2 linked regions of the Arthrobacter globiformis genome follow. Each later gene encodes a partner of the first gene's protein in a complex. Links are inferred from orthologs where the notes say so. Each region holds a gene or a part of one and is shown in the gene's direction. Other genes may lie near its edges.

Region 1 (3,531 bases):
ATGTGGCTCTCGCGGAGATGGTGCTCAAGGACCTCATCACCGACGACGGCGCCCAGGAAATCACGTCGGGCCAGATCCTGCAGCAGACGGCTGACTACTTCAAGCTCAGCATGGAGGAGCTCTGCAGCAAGTCCCGGACCCGGACGCTGGTGACTGCACGGCAGATCGCCATGTACCTGTGCCGCGAGCTGACCGACATGTCGCTGCCCAAGATCGGCCAGGAGCTCGGCGGCCGCGACCACACCACCGTGATCCATGCTGACCGCAAGATCCGTGAGCTCATGGCTGAGCGGCGTGTGATTTACAACCAGGTTACTGAGCTCACCAACCGGATCAAGCAGCAGCAGCGCGACTCCTGATCCGAGGTTCTTAACCTTATTAACAGGTGCGTGTGGATAACCCTGTGGACAGTTAAGGGGACAACCGCGGTTAATGGGCTTAAAACCCTTAAGCCGTCTGTGGATCACCGAAACGGGCCAAAAATGTTGTCCCCATCCACAGCCTGTTTAAAACGTGCCGAACCCACAGTCCATGAACAGGGCTTAACCGCGGATCTGCGCCGTGAAACCGGGTTATCCACAGTTTCCACAGCAGTTATTAACACTACTAATCCCAAAAAATTGAAATCCCTCAAACAACAATCTCCTGCCCCGACCTCCACGCACCGGCCAAAGCACCGGCCACTTGGCCGCCGGCAGAGCCAGCGTCACTGGCGGGGATGGGGAAATCCTTGTAGTTCCGGCTAAGCTGTCTGCAGCGCTCCCATCCCTGGGTTTGTTTGCGGTCGGCCATGCGCGGACCATGCAGGTTCCGGGGCTTGGGGGCAACGGTCTTGTGGGCTCCTTGCGAGTTCCCGTTCAGAAAATGGCAGCAGCAATGAAAGGCGGCACCCTTCCGTGAAGTTCAGAGTCGAACGGGACGTCCTGGCAGAAGCCGTCACATGGACAGCCCGGTCGTTGTCTCCGCGGCCGCCCGTACCCGTGCTCTCCGGCCTCCTCCTCAAGGCCGAATCCGGGACCGTCAGCCTGTCCAGCTTCGATTACGAGACCTCCGCAAGGCTTGAAATTCCTGCCGACATCAGGGAGGAAGGCACCATCCTTGTCTCCGGCCGCCTCCTGGCGGACATCTGCCGCAGCCTGCCCTCGGCACCGGTGGACATCGAAACTGACGGCAACAAGGTGACACTCACCTGCCGCCGAAGCAGCTTCCATCTGGCAACCATGCCCGAGGCCGAATACCCGCCGCTGCCTGCCCTGCCCACCATCACCGGAACCGTCGCCGGCGACGCGTTCGCCCAGGCTGTCTCCCAGGTGATCATCGCCGCGAGCAAGGACGACACCCTTCCCATCCTGACGGGCGTGCGGATGGAGATCGAGGACGACCTCATCACGCTCCTGGCCACGGACCGTTACCGGCTCGCCATGCGGGAAGTTCCCTGGAAGCCCGTCACTCCGGGCATCTCCACGAGTGCCCTCGTCAAGGCCAAGACCCTGAACGAGGTTGCCAAGACTTTGGGCGGCAGCGGTGACATCAACCTGGCCATCGCCGACGACGACAGCCGGCTCATCGGCTTTGAGAGCGGCGGCCGCACCACCACATCGCTGCTGGTCGACGGCGATTACCCCAAGATCCGCTCGCTGTTCCCGGATTCCACGCCGATTCACGCCACCGTGCAGACCCAGGAGCTGGTGGAGGCCGTCCGGCGCGTCTCGCTCGTGGCGGAACGCAACACCCCGGTCCGGCTCGCGTTCACCCAGGGCCAGCTGCACCTGGACGCCGGCACCGGCGAGGACGCCCAGGCCTCCGAAGAGCTTGAAGCACAGCTGTCCGGCGATGACATCACCGTTGCCTTCAACCCGCACTACCTGGTTGAAGGCCTCAGCGTGATTGAAACCAGGTTTGTGCGCTTCTCCTTCACCACGGCACCGAAGCCCGCCATGATCACAGCGCAGAACGACGTCGAGGGCGAAGACCAGGACGACTACCGCTACCTCGTGATGCCGGTGCGCCTGCCCAACTAACCCAGACCCAACTAGGTAGCAGCTGAGGGGCTTCCCAGCCTTCAGAACGCCCTGAGCTGCTACCTAGTTGGGTGGACCGCCCATCCCTAACCATCCGCGCAGAAAAGAGTTCACACGGTGCATATCGGACTGATCGGCCTTGGAAAAATGGGTTTCAACATGCGCGAACGGCTGCGCAAGGGCGGGATCGAGGTCACTGGCTTCGACCGCAATCCCGAGGTCACCGATGTCGCCACGACGGACGAACTCATCGCCGCCCTTCCTGCGCCGCGCCTCATCTGGGTCATGGTTCCGTCCGGTGAAATCACCGACGCTGTCATCACCGAGCTCGGTGCCAAGCTGCAGCCCGGCGACATGGTGATCGACGGCGGCAACTCCCGCTTCACCGAGGACCAGAAGCACGCCGCGGCCTTGGCCGAAAAGGGAATCCGCTTCGCTGACTGCGGCGTCTCCGGCGGAGTCTGGGGCCTTCAGAACGGTTACGGGCTCATGGCCGGCGGCGAGGCCGAGGACATCGAGCGCGCCCTTCCCGTCTTTGATGCGCTCCGACCCGAAGGCGACCGGGCAGACAGTTTCGTGCATGTGGGCGGCGTCGGCGCGGGCCACTACGCCAAGATGGTGCACAACGGGATCGAGTACGGCCTGATGCAGGCTTATGCGGAAGGCTACGAACTCCTCGCCGCCAAGGAAATCGTCACGGACCTCCCGGGAACCTTCCGCGCCTGGCAGAAGGGAACCGTTGTCCGGTCCTGGCTGCTGGACCTCATGGTGAAGGCCCTGGACGAAGATCCCGGACTGGCCTCGATCGACGACTACGTCGAGGACTCCGGCGAAGGCCGCTGGACGGTGGAAGAGGCGATCGCCAATGCGGTGCCGGCCCCCGCCATTACCGCAGCACTTTTTGCCCGTTTCGCCTCCCGCGAGGACAACTCGCCGGCCATGAAGATGGTGTCCGCGCTGCGTCACCAGTTCGGCGGACATGCCACCCGTCCGGCCAAGTAAGTCCGTGTCCGGGTTCCGGCCGTCTTCCGGACCGGCGGTTCCCGAGAATTTGAAGATCGCGTGTACCTAGAACACCTGTCCCTGACCGACTTCCGCAGTTACGCCCAGGTTGATCTCCGGTTTGAGCCGGGCGTCACGGTTCTGGTCGGCTCCAACGGAATCGGCAAGACCAACCTGATGGAAGCTATCGGCTACCTGGCAACCCTCAGTTCACACCGGGTCAGTGCCGACGGCCCGTTGCTCCGTTTCGGAACCGACCGCGCCCTGATCCGGGCAAAGCTGGTCCGGGGCGAACAGTCCACCATCCTGGAGCTGGAGATCAACGGCGGCCGGGCCAACCGGGGACGCATCAACCGCAGCAACCCCGTCCGTGCCCGCGACCTGCTGGGCATCTGCCACACGGTCCTGTTCGCTCCGGAGGACCTGGCGCTGGTCAAAGGCGATCCGTCGAACCGCCGCCGCTTCCTGGACGAGCTCCTGGTGAGCCTGGTTCCCCGGCACGCCGCCA
Region 2 (3,349 bases), 1.9 Mb from region 1 along the record:
CGGCCACCATCACTTGACGGACTCGGGCGGCACGTTGGCGCCGATGGTGAAGGTGGAAACTCCGCCGGATGCGGGGACGGCGATGTTAACCGTCTCGTTGCCCGCCCGCACGAAGTCCTTGGACGCCACGCTGCCCACCGTGTTGCCGGGAACGGCCTTGAAGCCCTGTGCCTCCAGGGCTTTGGTGTAATAGGCGACGACGGCGGCCGGCTTGGCGGCGGTTGAGCCCACCAGTGCGGCGGTGGCCGGGGATGTTGACTTATCGAAGCTGCTGGCCACCACCTTCGTCCCGGGCATCACGGGAAGAAGCTTTGACGGGAAGCCCGCGACGAGCGCTCCCACGGTGGCCGACGTGCCGGGGGAAGCACTCGGGCTGGCGGTTGCGGTCGCGGACGCCGTGGCAGTCGCCACTGCGGACGAGGATGCCGGTGCCGCTGCCGCGGACGTTGCGGAACCGGGTTCCTGTGGTGTGCACGCTGACGCCGCCGCCACTACGGCCGCTCCAGCGGCGAGCAGCCCAAGGCGGGCAGGCATGAGCGTTCGAATGACCTTCACAGGTGCGGTCCTCCTGGGTGTTGATGCCGGATTCAGCCTCCAGTTTAGTCAGGTGCAGGGCATAGGATTGCAGTTGTGGGGCCGGACGAAGACAGAGAGCAGGCGGAAGCGCGGCTGCGGGACCTTCGGCGGGCGAGCATTATGCACGTCGACATGGATGCGTTTTTTGTCTCGGTTGAACTGCGGGCCCGCCCTGACCTGCGCGGCCGGCCGGTCATCGTGGGCTTTCCTGCGGAGCGCTCCGTGGTGCTGTCTGCCTCGTACGAGGCACGCAGGTTCGGAGTGAAATCGGCCATGCCCATGGCTGTCGCATACCGGCTGTGTCCGCAGGCCACCATCATCGAGCCCAGGCACAAGCTGTACTACGAAGTGTCTGGCCAGCTGATGGCGATATTTGAGTCCATCACGGAGCTCGTTGAGCCACTCAGTGTTGACGAGGCATTCCTGGACGTCGGAGGCGCGATCCGCAGGCTCGGCCCGCCGCTGGAAATCGGGCAGTTGATCCGGCGGAGGGTGGCGGGCGAACTGGGCATCACAGCGTCAGTGGGGATCGCCGCCAGCAAGTTCGTGGCCAAGATCGCCTCAACCCGGTGCAAGCCGGACGGCATCCTGCTCATCCGGCCGGAGCAGACCGTACCGTATCTTCACAGCCTTCCGGTCAATGCCCTGTGGGGTGTCGGGGGCAAGACGGCGGAGGTGCTGGCGCGTATGGGAATCCGTACCGTGGCGGACGTCGCCGCGACGCCGGTCTCCTCGCTCAAGAAGGTGCTGGGCGCCACCGGTGAGCACGTCCACCGGCTCTCCTGGGGTATCGACAGCCGGACGGTCACCCCGGTGCGGGTTGAGAAAAGCATCGGAGCGGAGGAAACGTTCGCTGCGGACACGGCGGACGATGTCCTGCTGCACAGGGAGCTGCTGCGGCTGTCCCACCGCACCGCCGAGCGGCTTCGCGCTTCGGGGCTGGTGGCCCGGACGGTGGCGCTCAAGCTGCGGTACGCCGATTTCTCCACTGTGACCCGAAGCCGCACCGTCCACACGCCACTGGACAGCGCGCAGCTCATCTATGCCGTGGCCATCCAGCTGCTGGAGTCACTGGGCAGCCGGCCCCTGAGGGTCCGGCTGGTGGGCGTCCGTGCGGAGCAGCTGGAAGCGGCCGCCCAGACATCCCTCCAGCTGAGCCTGGATAGGCGCGATGACAACTGGCGGGCCGCCGAACAGGCGCTGGACAAGGTGGCCGAGAAATTCGGCAGCAAGTCCGTGCTTCCGGCCCGGCTGCTTGAGCCGGGAAGTGGCAACTCCTGATGGGGGTTCCGGCTGACGTGATTCCCGCGACATCCGCGGGCGTGGGAAACCGTGTTCATGGGCCGAAGATCCGGGCCAGTTCGGGGCCTCGGGAGTGTTGCCGCCCGTGAACAGCGTCTTTCAGAACAGCGCCCAACAAACTATCCTTATAGATACAAAGATTTCGAACGTCTGGACATGTGTGGATCACCCGACCCGCCGCGTCAGTATGCTTGAATCCCTGGATCTGCCGAGGTTGGCAGGCCGGGAACCTGGATGGCATGCCGGTCGTTGACGGGGCAGGAACAACCGGTTCCGACCTGTCTGGACGTTGGCCTACTTAAGGAGGTCGTGATGCCGCTCTCGGAGCACGAACAGAAGCTGCTCGAGCAACTCGAGAGGCAACTGCATGAGGACGATCCCAAGTTCGCCAATTCCATGGGCTCGGATCCCGGCCGCAGCTGGTCCACCCGGCACATTGTGATTGGCGTACTGGCCACGCTGGCCGGGGTGCTGCTCCTCCTGGTGGGGGTTTCCCTCCAGAACATATTTGTAGGGGTCCTCGGGTTCGTCGTCATGGGTGCCGGAGTTTACTTTGCCACAATGCGCAGCGTTGCGGCCGGCAAAGCAAAGGCCGGCGGGCATGGCCGTAAGTCGAAGAACAAGAGCTCGTTCATGAACAGCCTCGAAGAACGATGGGATGAAAGGCGCCGCGGGGAGTCCTGAGCCGATTCTCCACTTCACACCGGCTCCACTTCCCGCCACCTCCACTTCGTACCACCCTCCACATCGCACCACCGGGGCAATCCCGGGTGGGCGCCCATAGGCCAGGAATGACCCGCTGCGGCGGGTCATTTCGCTTTAAGCAAGCGGATCTGATGCCGTGAGCCGGTGCTCCGGAGCCTGATGTCACCGCGGCTGCCGGCTGCGGACCGGTGCAATTCCCCTCCACTTTCCACCCCCGGCAAAAATCCCCGCCATTCCGCGGAAAATTGTTTGTCCAAACCGGTGAGAAATGTCTGCGCCGCGTTGACTGTGGGGAGAAGTGGAGTAAAGTGGAGCGCGTAAGAGGGTAGTGGCAGCGCGGGGGTTGTTCGGCTTCTGACGGCAGACGGGCGGTGGGACGTGTTCCTTGGGACACACTCGCCGCGTCTTGACGAAAAGGGCAGGATCATTCTTCCCGCCAAGTTCCGTGAGGAGCTTGCCGGCGGACTTGTTCTCACCAGAGGCCAGGAGCGCTGCATCTACGTCTTCAGCGAGCAGGAATTCGCGAGGGTTCACGAGCAGATCCGGGAGGCTCCGATCTCCAACAAGCAGGCTCGTGACTACATCCGGGTTTTTCTCTCTGGAGCCTCGGACGAGGTGCCTGACAAGCAGGGGCGCGTGACCATACCTCCCGCGCTCCGGGAGTATGCAGGGCTCGGCAGGGAGTTGGCCGTTATTGGGGCCGGCACCCGGGCTGAGATCTGGGACGCCCAGGCTTGGAATACGTACCTGGCAGAGAAGGAAACCT

What was found. The genes of interacting proteins can lie anywhere in the genome.
Region 2: the proteins of dnaN (region 1) and dinB are in contact, whole or in part, in a solved structure (PDB 1OK7), measured with the Escherichia coli proteins. The link is inferred for Arthrobacter globiformis from one-to-one orthologs.

Annotation. Positions count from the first base shown.
Region 1 is NZ_JAUSYZ010000001.1:238,685-242,215, forward strand. What follows is about bases 1-2,958. They hold dnaN (DNA polymerase III subunit beta), read left to right. Parts: upstream 1-896; coding sequence 897-2,021; downstream 2,022-2,958. Other genes in these bases: dnaA (chromosomal replication initiator protein DnaA), read left to right, coding at 1-359. Also shown: DNA replication/repair protein RecF, read left to right, coding at 3,084-3,531. UniProt on the Escherichia coli protein: Confers DNA tethering and processivity to DNA polymerases and other proteins. Acts as a clamp, forming a ring around DNA (a reaction catalyzed by the clamp-loading complex) which diffuses in an ATP-independent manner freely and bidirectionally along dsDNA.
Region 2 is NZ_JAUSYZ010000001.1:2,113,200-2,116,548, forward strand. The notes cover bases 1-2,776. They hold dinB (DNA polymerase IV), read left to right. Parts: upstream 1-696; coding sequence 697-1,857; downstream 1,858-2,776. Other genes in these bases: QF036_RS09540 (polyprenyl synthetase family protein), read right to left, coding at 1-13; QF036_RS09545 (hypothetical protein), read right to left, coding at 10-555; QF036_RS09555 (DUF3040 domain-containing protein), read left to right, coding at 2,191-2,562. Also shown: division/cell wall cluster transcriptional repressor MraZ, read left to right, coding at 2,962-3,349. UniProt on the Escherichia coli protein: Poorly processive, error-prone DNA polymerase involved in translesion repair and untargeted mutagenesis. Copies undamaged DNA at stalled replication forks, which arise in vivo from mismatched or misaligned primer ends.